DNA from 2 places in the Rhodomicrobium vannielii ATCC 17100 genome. Region 2 is predicted to be linked to the other one. Evidence: riboswitches for the same ligand, from Rfam matches in the RefSeq annotation. Region 2 holds a riboswitch; the other holds the start of a gene.
The links. Region 2 has a riboswitch for cobalamin ahead of RVAN_RS12610 (cysteine-rich small domain-containing protein). Riboswitches for the same ligand answer to the same signal wherever they lie in the genome.
Positions count from the first base shown of each region.

Region 1: it holds a riboswitch for cobalamin, as region 2 does, so the genes downstream of both, RVAN_RS09225 (ribonucleoside triphosphate reductase) here and RVAN_RS12610 (cysteine-rich small domain-containing protein) in region 2, are expected to answer to the same signal.

Region 1 is NC_014664.1:2,003,703-2,009,509, forward strand. Features, by position in the region: gene prpB (methylisocitrate lyase) at 1-577, opposite strand, end outside; gene prpC (bifunctional 2-methylcitrate synthase/citrate synthase) at 587-1,780, opposite strand; gene RVAN_RS09215 (MmgE/PrpD family protein) at 1,791-3,344, opposite strand; gene RVAN_RS09220 (acyl-CoA thioesterase) at 3,391-3,783, opposite strand; cobalamin riboswitch at 4,015-4,212, shown strand; gene RVAN_RS09225 (ribonucleoside triphosphate reductase) at 4,311-5,807, shown strand, end outside.
Region 2 is NC_014664.1:2,728,229-2,734,035, forward strand. Features, by position in the region: gene gluQRS (tRNA glutamyl-Q(34) synthetase GluQRS) at 19-891, opposite strand; cobalamin riboswitch at 984-1,180, shown strand; gene RVAN_RS12610 (cysteine-rich small domain-containing protein) at 1,320-1,664, shown strand; gene RVAN_RS12615 (cobyric acid synthase) at 1,661-3,250, shown strand; gene def (peptide deformylase) at 3,375-3,905, shown strand; gene RVAN_RS12625 (alpha/beta fold hydrolase) at 3,942-4,643, opposite strand; gene RVAN_RS12630 (response regulator) at 4,748-5,587, opposite strand; gene RVAN_RS12635 (hypothetical protein) at 5,733-5,807, shown strand, end outside.

The DNA of each region.
Region 1 (5,807 bases), 720 kb from region 2:
CTTCGGGGAAGATCGCATCCGCGCCCGCCTCGACATAAAGCCGGGCCCGCGCCACTGCCGCGTCGATCCCCTCGCTCGCGGCGGCATCCGTGCGGGCCACGATGACGAGATGGCGGCGCGCTTTCGCAGCGGCGGCCACCTTCGCGGCCATGTCGCGCGCATCGGCAAGCTTCTTGTCGTTGAGGTGCCCGCACTTCTTCGGCAGAAGCTGGTCCTCGATATGCACCGCGCCCGCGCCCGCATCCTCGAAGGTGCGGACCATGTGCATGACGTTCAGCGCCTCGCCGTAGCCCGTGTCGCCATCGACGAGCAACGGCAGTCCGCTGGACCGGGCGATTTGCCGGATGAAGAACGCCACCTCATCCACCGTGATGATGCCAAGGTCGGGCAGCCCCATGGAAGCCGTCATCGCCGCGCCCGAGAGATAGAGCGCATCGAAACCCGCCGCCTTTGCCTGAAGCGCCGCCATGCCATTATGCGCGCCGGGAAGCTTCAGAATGCCGCGACGCTCCAGCAGTTCGCGGAAGCGGAAGCCCGCCGTCTGGTCCGGCAGGTCGAAACCGTTGAGATAAGGCATGTCCGCTCCTTACGCCGCACGCGCGGAAGACGATGCAGGCGCGCGCCCGCGATCTTCCAGCGGCACGAACGCCACGTTTTCCGGCCCGACATAGTTCGCGGACGGACGGATGATCTTGTTGTCCTGCCGCTGCTCGATGATATGGGCAGCCCAGCCGCTCGTGCGCGCGATGACGAAGAGCGGCGTGAACATCGCCGTTGGCACGCCCATCTGGTGGTACGAGACGGCGCTGAACCAGTCGAGGTTCGGGAACATGCGCTTCGTCTCGGCCATCACGCTTTCGATGCGCTCGGCGATCTCGAACATCTTCGTCGCGCCGACCTCGCGGGAGAGCCGCCGCGCGACCTCCTTGATGACCTTGTTGCGCGGATCGGCGACCGTGTAGACCGGATGGCCGAAGCCGATCACCACCTCTTTCGCCTCGACGCGGCGGCGGATATCGGCTTCCGCTTCGTCGGCGGAATTGTAGCGCTTCTGAATTTCGAAGGCCGCCTCGTTCGCCCCGCCATGCTTTGGCCCGCGCAGCGCGCCGATCGCGCCCGTGACCGCCGAATACAGATCCGAGCCCGTGCTCGCGATGGAGCGCGCGGTGAAGGTGGACGCGTTGAACTCATGCTCGGCATAAAGGATCAGCGAAGTATGCATCGCGCGGACGTGGCTTTCGCGCGGACGCTCGCCGTGCAGCAAGTGCAGGAAGTGCCCGCCGATGGAATCGTCGTCGGTGTGCACGTCGATGCGGCGGCCGTTATGCGCGAAGTGATGCCAGTAGAGCAGCATCGAGCCGAGCGAAGCCAGGAGCCGGTCGGCCACATCGCGCGCAGCGGGGTGGTTGTGGTCGGCCGGCTCCGGCAGCACGCAGCCGAGCGCCGAGACGCCAGACCGCAGTACGTCCATGGGATGCGATGCGGCGGGCAGCGCTTCGAGCGCGGTGCGAACCGCCGAGGGAAGGCCGCGAAGGGCCTTGAGCTTCGTCTTGTAGGCGTGAAGCTCGGTCGGCGTCGGCAGCGCGCCGTGAATGAGGAGATGCGCGATCTCCTCGAACTCGCAGGTCTCGGCCACGTCGAGAATGTCGTAGCCGCGATAGTGCAGGTCGTTGCCGGTGCGGCCCACGGTGCAAAGCGCGGTATTGCCCGCGATGATGCCGGAAAGCGCGACCGACTTCTTCGGCTTTGGCCCGGCGGCCTTCGTTGCGTCCTGTAGCATGGTGTCCTCCCTAAGCGCCGACGACGGTGCAGCGGCCCGTCTCGCGCGATGTGCCGTTCCATTCGAAAAGGCCGGTCGTCCGCCCGGCGCCGAGCGCGGCGGGATCGACGGTGAAGTTGAGGCCGAGAAGTTCGTCGCCGCGCAGCCGTTCGAGCCGGTCCACGGTTTCGAGGAAGCGCTGCTGCTCGGCGGGCGAGACGATGCCTGCGGAAAGCGTGAGGAACTTCTCGATATATTGCGGGCGGGCGAAGGGGCGCGCGCCGAGCGGGTTAGCGTCGGCGATGGCAAGCTCGTCATCGATCACGCGACCATCGCGCAGGGTGACGACGACGCGGCCGCCGAACGCCTTTTCCTTCGGGTCGCGGCTGTGATAGCGACGCGTCCATTCCGCGTCTTCGACGGTGGAAATCTTGTGCCAGAGCGCGACCGTCTCCGGCCGCTGCGCGCGCTCCGGCGCATAGGAATTAACGTGGTGCCAGCCGCCGTCTTCCAGCGCGACGGCGAAGATGTACATGATCGAATGGTCGAGCGTTTCGCGGCTCGCATTCGGGTCCATCTTCTGCGGGTCGTTCGCGCCCGTGCCGATCACGTAATGAGTGTGATGGCTCGTGTGGATCACGACGCTTTCGATGGCCGCGAGATCGCCGATCTTGTCGCGCATGCGCCGCGCGAGGTCGATCAGCGCCTGGCTCTGATATTCGGCCGAATATTCCTTGGTGTAGGTGTCGAGAATGGCGCGCTTCGGCTCGCCCTTTTCCGGCAACGGCACGGTGTATTCCGCCTTGGGGCCGGAGAGCAGCCACGCGATGAAACCGTCCTCGCCTTCCCATGCGGGCGACGGCGCACCTTCACCGCGCATCGCGCGATCCACGGCCTCGACCGCCATCTTGCCCGCGAACGCTGGCGCGTAAGCCTTCCAGCTCGAAATCTCGCCCTTGCGAGACTGGCGAGTCGTCGTCGTCACGTGCAGCGCCTGTTGGACGGCCTGCCAGATCGTCTCGGTCGGAAGACCAAGCGCCGCGCCGATGCCCGCCGCAGCCGACGGCCCGAGATGGGCGATATGGTCGATCTTGTGCTCGTGCAAGCAGATGCCCTTCACGAGATTGACCTGAATTTCGTAGCCCGCCGCGAGGCCGCGCACGAGCGCTTCGCCCGAAAGCCCGCAATGCTGCGCGACAGCGAGGATCGGCGGGATGTTGTCGCCCGGATGCGAATAGTCGGCGGCAAGGAACGTGTCGTGGAAATCGAGTTCCCGCACGGCGACACCGTTGGCCCATGCGGCCCATTCCGGCGAAAAGCGGCGATGTGAGGCGATGCCGAACACGCCGGCGCCGGGCTTGAAGGGATGGGCGAGCGCCTGATTGCGGGCATTGGCCACCGGGCGGCGCGCGAGCGAAGCGGCAGCGACGGCGGCGTTATCGATGATGCGGTTGCCGATCATCTCGACCACGGTTGGCTCAACCGCAACCTGGTCGGCGGCGACTTCGGCGATTTTCCACGCGAGCTGTTCGGCGCGGGGCAGAGGCTCGGCGGATTTGTATGTGCGGACGGTATGCGACTTCACGGGGCAGGTTCCTCTCTTGGCGGCGGCTGGAAGTTGGATCTGGAAATCAGGGGCGGAACGCCGTGGGGCGCCCGGCTTCGTCGACAGCGACCATCTCGAACGAGCCACGCACGGCGAGGCGGCGCTCGCCCGAAAGCAGCTTCTCGGCGACCATGTCGACGTTGACGGTCATGGATGCGCGGCCGACACGCACGACGCGGGCGGAGAGCTCGACGAGTTCGCCGACCTTCACGGGCACGTGGAATTCCACCTTGTCGGATGTGGCCATCACCACGGCGCGGCGCGCGCGCCTTGTGGCAGCGACGAAGGCCGCCTTGCCCATAAGGTTCAGCGCATTGCCGCCGAACAGCGTGCCGTAGTGGTTCGCCTGCTCGGGGAAGACCATCTCCACAAAGGTGGTCGTCGCCTCGGTGGCGGCTTCATCGATAAGGGTTTGCATTCGAGCGCCCGGGGTTCGTTTCGGCTTCACAATATCCGCAACGATGAACGTGTCGTAAGGGCTGAAAATGTGGATGTTTGCGAAGGCTTCGCCGCAAATCTGCGAGCTTTGCGAATTTGCGGTTTTCGCAAACGGCGGGGGTCGCAAGCGGCAATGTTGCCCATTCCCCGCTGTTCACACGTTTGAATGAATTTTGTAGCTCCGCTCGTGACTCGACAAAGCGAATCACACCCTAAATGTGGGGGTCACGGTGCCCCGATAGCGCAAGATTCGGGAGCCAAGAGGGAAGCCGGTGCAACTCCGGCGCTGCCCCCGCAACTGTAAGCGGCGAGCCGCCGTCGATAGCGTCACTGGTGCGAAAGCGCCGGGAAGGCCAGACGGAAGCATTGACCCGCGAGCCAGGAGACCTGCCGCGACGCCGAATTAAACGTCCTCGGGCGGGGTGTCCGCAGGCCGAGCCGTAACCGGTGAGCCGGTTGCGTTCGCGTGCCTGTCGCTCCCGCCCCCATGATCCAACGGGGGTTTACTTGTCTTCCAGTCCTGACTCCACGGCGGTCGTATCCGCCGCCCGCCTGCCGCTCAGCATCGTGAAACGCTCGGGCGCGCTTGCGCCGTTCGACGCGGCGAAGATCCGCTCCGCCGTCGAGCGCGCGGGCCGCGCCACCGGCGATTTCGACGCCACCGAGGCGCATCTCCTCGCCATTCAGGCCGTGAAGGTCATTGCGCATCGCTTCGCGAGCCGGTCGCCCCACATCGAGGAAATTCAGGACATCGTCGAGCAGGTGCTCATCTCCGCGAACCACTTCGCGACCGCGCGCGCCTACATCGTCTACCGCGAGCAGCGCGCGCGCCTTCGCGCCGACCGCCACGCGGCCATCGACGTCGAAAGCTCGATGAACGAATACCTTGAGCGGGCGGACTGGCGCGTGAACGCGAACGCCAATCAGGGTTATTCGCTGGGCGGCCTGATCCTGAACGTCTCCGGCAAGGTGGTCGCGAATTACTGGCTCAGCCACGTCTACCCGCCGGAAGTCGGCCGCGCGCACCGCGATGGCGACATCCACATTCACGACCTCGACATGTTGGCGGGCTACTGCGCGGGCTGGTCGCTGCGCACGCTTTTGCAGGAAGGGCTGAACGGCGTGCCCGGCAAGGTCGAGGCCGCGCCGCCGAAGCATCTGTCGAGCGCTGTCGGGCAGATCGTGAACTTCCTCGGCACGCTTCAGAACGAGTGGGCGGGCGCGCAGGCGTTTTCCTCGTTCGATACCTACATGGCGGCGTTCATCCGCAGGGACCAACTGCCCTATCATGAGGTGCGCCAGTGCATTCAGGAGCTGATCTATAACCTCAACGTGCCGTCGCGCTGGGGCACGCAGACACCGTTCACGAACCTGACTTTCGACTGGACCTGCCCGGAAGATCTTCGCGATCAGGTGCCGGTCATCGGCGGCGTCGAGATGGATTTCACCTACGGCGATCTTCAGGCCGAGATGGATATGATCAACCGCGCCTATATGGAGGTCATGATTGCGGGCGATGCGAAGGGCCGCGTTTTCACCTTCCCCATACCGACCTACAATATCACCCCTGATTTCCCGTGGGAGAGCGAGAACGCGACACGCCTCTTCGAGATGACGGCGAAATACGGCCTCCCCTACTTCCAGAACTTCGTGAATTCGGAGCTGAAGCCGAACATGGTGCGGTCCATGTGCTGCCGCCTCCAGCTCGACCTGACGGAGCTTCTGAAGCGCGGCAACGGGCTGTTCGGCTCGGCGGAGCAGACGGGCTCGGTCGGCGTCGTGACCATGAACTGCGCGCGGCTCGGCTTCCTGCACAAGGGCGACGAAGCGGCGCTGTTCGCGCGGCTCGACGATCTGCTCGACATCGGCCGCACGAGCCTCGAAATCAAGCGCAAGGTCATCCAGCGCCACATGGATGCGGGGCTGTTCCCCTACACGAAGCGCTACCTCGGCACGCTGCGCAATCACTTCTCGACGCTCGGCGTGAACGGCCTCAACGAGATG
Region 2 (5,807 bases):
GTCGCGCGCAGGCGGCGGTTACGCGAGCCGCATAGGGCTTGAGCGCGGCACGGCGGCGCTGGTCCAGTGCCGGACGCCATGGCCGAGGATCTCCGCGCATGGCACTGGCGGCATGCCCGGCGGCACGTCCTGCCCGAGAAAGGCGAGCGCCTGCCACAAGAGGCCGCTATCGGCGGGCGTGGGCAACTCCTGCGCGTGCGTTTGCTTGGAGAGCTTGCTGCCATCGGCGTTAAGCGCGAGCGGCAGATGCATATAGCGCGGCGTCGGCAGGCCGAGCAGCCGTTGTAGCACGATCTGCCGCGCCGTGTTGTCGAGGAGATCCGCACCCCGCACGACATCGGTCACGCGCTGAAAGGCGTCGTCCACGACCACGGCAAGCTGATAGGCGAAAAGCCCGTCGCGGCGCCGCACCACGAAATCGCCCACTGTCTCGGCGACATCCTCTCGCTGTGAGCCGAACACGCGATCCGCGAACTCCACGGTGCCGGGGGGCACTCGGATCCGCACGGCGGCATCCGCGCGCGGAGCGGTGAAGGCGCGGCATGTGCCGGGATAGACCGCGCTTCCAAGGCGCGCTAGGTCTGCGCGTGAGCAATTGCACCAGAACATGTGCCCGCTCGCCCGCAGCGCGTCGAGCGCCTCGGCATAAGCATCGAGCCGCGTCGACTGGAACAGCACCTCGCCGTCCCACTCAAAACCATAAGCGGCGAGCTGATCGAGGATGCGGCGCGCGGCTCCCGGCATCTCGCGCGGCGGGTCGATATCTTCCATGCGCACGAGCCAGCGACCGCCCGCCGCGCGCGCATCGCAGTAGCTCGCCACCGCCGCAACGAGCGAGCCGAAATGCAAGGGCCCCGTGGGCGACGGTGCGAAGCGGCCGATATAGGTCATGCGTTTTTGTCTCTCACGCCGCGCCGCCGCGCAAGCCTGTGGAGCATTGCAGCCGCGCCGTTCGTCGGGCTTGCCAGCGCGCGCCTTCGACCTATTTTAAAGAGAGCTTCGGTGCCCGTGCAAAATCGGGTGAAACGGGAACGCGGTCGGCGAATTTCGCTCATGCCGCGGCTGCCCCCGCAACTGTAGGCGGATGCTTCGATCAAGAGTCACTGGGCCGGTGCGGTTCGGGAAGGCGGTCGAGGCGATATCCGCAAGCCAGGAGACCGGCCGGAGCCGCGCGTTATCAAAATCGCGCACACGCATTTTCGTATCGGCGGAGGGCCGAAACGGTGCCATGCCATGCGCTAGCCTGCCGCGCCTCGTCGCCGGTCGCTCGCCTGTCATCGCCGTCCGCCGCCTCCGATGACACTCGCAAAGGCCGCGGCATGGAACCGAAAGACACCACCACAAACGAAGGCTTCAAGGGCTTCACCAACGAGGCGTGTCCGTTCCTGCCGTGCCACAAGGGCGTTCGCGGCAAATTCAATTGCCTCTTTTGCTATTGCCCGCTAATCGCCTACGAATGCCCCGGCCCTTACAAGGTCTACACCGACGCGAACGGCATGCGGCGAAAGGATTGCTCCGATTGCACCCTGCCGCATAACGGCCATCGCGGAAGCTGGAACTTCATCCAGAAATGGCTGAAGAAGCCGGAGATCTGGGACGGGCACGATCAGACGCGCGAATTCCGGCTGAAAGCGCCGCCGGTAGAAAACGAAACGGAAGAATGACCGCCGACACGATCCCCGCGCAGGCCGCCGAACTCATCGCCCGCATCGCCTATAACCCCGCGCCCGCCGGGCTGCCACGCCGCGCGCGCTCGCTGATGATCCAGGGCACCGCGTCGGATGTCGGCAAGAGCATGGTCGTCGCGGGGCTGTGCCGGGCTTATGCGCGGCGGGGTCTCGTGGTGCGTCCGTTCAAGGCGCAGAACATGTCGAACAACGCGGCCGTCGCCGCAGACAGCGACCTGCCGCCCGGCCCCGGTGGCGAGATCGTCTATGGCGAAATCGGCCGCGCGCAGGCGATGCAAGCGCGTGCCTCGAAGGCCGCGCCGTCGATCCACATGAACCCGGTGCTCCTGAAGCCGCAGACGGATATCGGCTCGCAGGTGGTGCTGCGCGGACGCGTGCTCGGCAACTGCCCCGCGCGCATTTATCACCACATGCGCCAGCGGATGATGCCCGCCGTGATCGACAGCCTCGACCGGCTGCGCGCGGAAGCCGACCTCGTTATCGTGGAAGGCGCGGGCAGCGGTGCGGAGGTCTATCTTCGCAACTCCGACATTACCAACATGCACCTCGCCGAAGCGGGCGGCCTTCCGGTTGTCATCCTCTCGGACATCGACCGGGGCGGCACGATGGCGGCGATTGTCGGTAGCCACATGCTTCTTTCCGAGGCGGACCGCGCGCGGGTGAAAGGCTACATCGTCAACAAGTTCCGCGGCGATTTCTCGCTGTTCGAGCCGGGCGTGGTGACGATCACGGAAGCGACCGGCTGGCCGTTTCTCGGCGTGCTGCGCTGGTTCGACAGCGCGGAGCGGCTTCCGGCGGAGGATTCGCTGGCGCTGGAACGTCCCGCCGAGGGCGAAGGGCGCGGCGTCAACGTCGCGGTGCCGCGCCTGTCACGCGTGGCGAATTTCGACGACCTCGACCCGCTGGCGGCGGAACCCGGCGTTTCGTTGCGGTGGATTCAGCCGGGCAACCCGATCCCCGCCGATACCGACGTCGTCATACTCCCCGGTTCCAAGGCGACGCGCACCGATCTCGACGTGCTGCGCCGCGAGGGCTGGGACATCGACATCCTCGCGCATGCGCGGCGCGGCGGTCGCGTGATCGGCCTTTGCGCGGGCTTTCAGATGCTCGGCCGCGTGGTGCGCGATCCGCAGGGCATGGAGGGACCGGCTGGCGAGACGGCGGGCCTCGGCCTGCTCGACATCGAAACGGAAATCGGCGGCGAAAAGCGGCTGATCGACATCGACACGACCGACCGCGCGTCGGGCTGCCGCGTCACGGGTTATGAGATGCACATGGGGCGAACGACCGGCGCGGGGCTCGATCAGCCCTGGCTCGTGCTGGAAGACGATCGCGGCGGCGCACGACCCGAGGGTGCGCTCTCGGCGAACGGCCTCATCGCGGGCGCATACGTTCACGGCCTCTTCGGCTCGAACGAGTTCCGCGCGCACTGGCTTCAAAGCGTCGGTGCGGCGGCTTCCGGCCTTGATTTCGACGCGCGCACCGAAGCGGCACTCGAAGCGCTGGCGGACCATGTCGAAAAGAACCTCGACCTCGACGCGTTGCTCGCCCTGGCCGTTTGAATCGCGCTCGTTGCCTTCAAAAATCGGCGCGGACCCTGCGAAGACTTGAGCGGATGAACAAATCCTGATTTCCGCCGCAAACGAAGCCGTTGACCGCGCCGCGCGCCTCGCTTATCTGCTGAGCATGGCAATACGATCCATCATCACGATCCCCGACGCGATCCTGCGCGAAACATCGAAAACCGTCGAGACAGTCGACGACGAGGTGCGCGCGCTCGCCAACGACATGCTTGAAACCATGTACGCCGCGCCGGGCATCGGGCTCGCGGCGGTGCAGATCGGCGTTCTTCGCCGCCTCATCGTGATGGATGCGCAGAAGGGCGACGAGAAGGGCAAGAACCCGGTCGTTCTCATCAACCCCGAAATTCTAACACACGGCGACACGCCGCGCGTGCATGAGGAAGGGTGTCTGTCCATTCCGCAGATGTATGCCGAGGTGGAGCGGCCCGCGCTTGTGCGCGTTCGCTATGTCGACGCCGAGGGCAAGCAGCAGGAGCGGGACTTTTCGGATCTTGAGGCGACGCTCGTGCAGCACGAGATCGACCACCTCGAAGGGCGGCTGTTCATCGATCACCTGTCGCGGCTGAAGCGGACGCTGCTTATCCGCAAATACCACAAGCTGCAACGCGAGCGCGCCAAGGCCGACGTGCTGTAGGGCGCCACGCTTTCGCGCCGACGCGAATCGCCCGCCTCAAGCGCTGTGCCACGCTGCCAGCGTGCGCGCCATGAAGTCCGGCTGTTCCAGCGTGGACAGATGCCCGCAATCCGGCACGACCTCCAGTTTCGCGCCGGGGATCGCATCGGCCATTTCCTTCGCGAGTGCGGGCGGCGTCAGCTCGTCGCCATAACCGACAGCGATGAGCGTCGGGCAGCGGATCGCGCCGAGATAGGGCCGTGAGTCGCGCCGACCCATGATGGCGGTCTGCTGCCGGACAAAGACATCCGCGCCACCTTCAAACATCATGCTTTCGACGACAGCGCGCAAAGCCTGGTCATTGCGGCGGCTTGCATGCACGAAAACCGGAAACAGCAGGCCCGGCAAATCGCCGAACTTGCCGGTTTGCGCCATCTCGATCTGGGTCTTGCGGCGGGCCGTCTGCTCCGGCGTATCGGGGCGCGCCGTTGTGTCGAGCAACGCGAGCTTTGCCACGCGATCCGGCGCACGGCGCATGATCTCGAAAGCGATATAGCCGCCCATCGATAGCCCGGCGAGTGCGAAGCGCGGCGGCGCTGCCGCGAGCACATCGTCGGCCAGGGCGGCGATGGAGTCGCTACGGGTGTGGTTGGCAACCGTGACGGTCGCTCCCTGCCTGAACAGCGCAGGAAGCTGGCTGCCATAGAGCCGCGTGTCGCAGCCGAGGCCGGGAATCAACAGCGCTGGCAAGGCTTCCATGGTGTTCTCCGGTTCCCCTCGTGCGGTCCCGCGAGATTTATGCGGGTGCACGAGCCTGAGGAGTCACGTTGTTCTGTAAACGGTCCCGCTGAAGGAACGGTTTATCAGCGGGCGTCGGCTGCCGACTCCGAGGATTTCCGGGGAAGTTCGCCGTTGCCGTCCTTCACGCGCGAGCGCACCTGGAAGAACAGCGCCTGCCCGATGATGGCCTTGACGGTCTCGGCGTTGAATGGTTTCGCGATGAGGAAGGTCGGCTCCGGCTTCGCGCCGGTGAGCAGAAGTTCCGGGTGCCCCGTTATGAAGATAACCGGCAGTTCGAGTGAGCCGAGGATTTCGTTCACCGCTTCCACCCCCGAACTCCCATCCGCGAGCTGAATATCGGAGAGGATCAGATCCGGCTGCGTTTCGCGCGCGAGCTTGAGCGCGGCGGCGTGCGTGCGTGCTGTGCCCGTCACGTTGTGACCGATGCCCGTCACGATCTCTTCGAGATGCGCGGCGGTCAGCGGTTCGTCCTCGATGATGAGGATGTCGGCCGGGTCGATCTGGCTCGCGATTTCATGATCCGCCGCCGCGATCAGCACGGCGACTTCAGCCGTGTCGATGTCGAGAATTTTCGCGATCGCATCCGCGTCGAAGCCTTCCACCGACAAAAGTAGAAAGGCCTGACGAGGCTTTGGCGTGAGCGTTTGCAGGCCATGGATCGCCTCGGACGTTTCGCTGCTGATCCGGAAGTCGTTGGTGCCTACGGAATTCCAGATCTTCAGGAAAACGCGGTAGAGCGCGATCTTCGGCTCCAGTCCGGTCGGGAACAATGTGGGGTCGTCGACCAGCGCTTCCAGCAGGGCCACAACATAGGCATCTCCGCTCTCCTGCGAACCGGAAAGCGCACGCGCGAACCGCCGGAGCGAAGGCAGATGCGGAGCAATGGATTGCGAAACAGACATATGGCGTTCCCCAAGGATAATTGTCCAGGCGCAGTTGACGTGACTGCAACAAACGCCCGTAGCGGGTGTTCCAGTGCATTGATGATTTGTGAAAATTTACTCCCTGTCCAGAGCGGCCGGTGACTCCTCTCAACAACAAGGAACCATGATGAACGAAAACGATACGAGCGAGCGCGAAGCGAGCGCTCCTCTCCCGCAGTCGCCTCTGAAGGCCGATGAG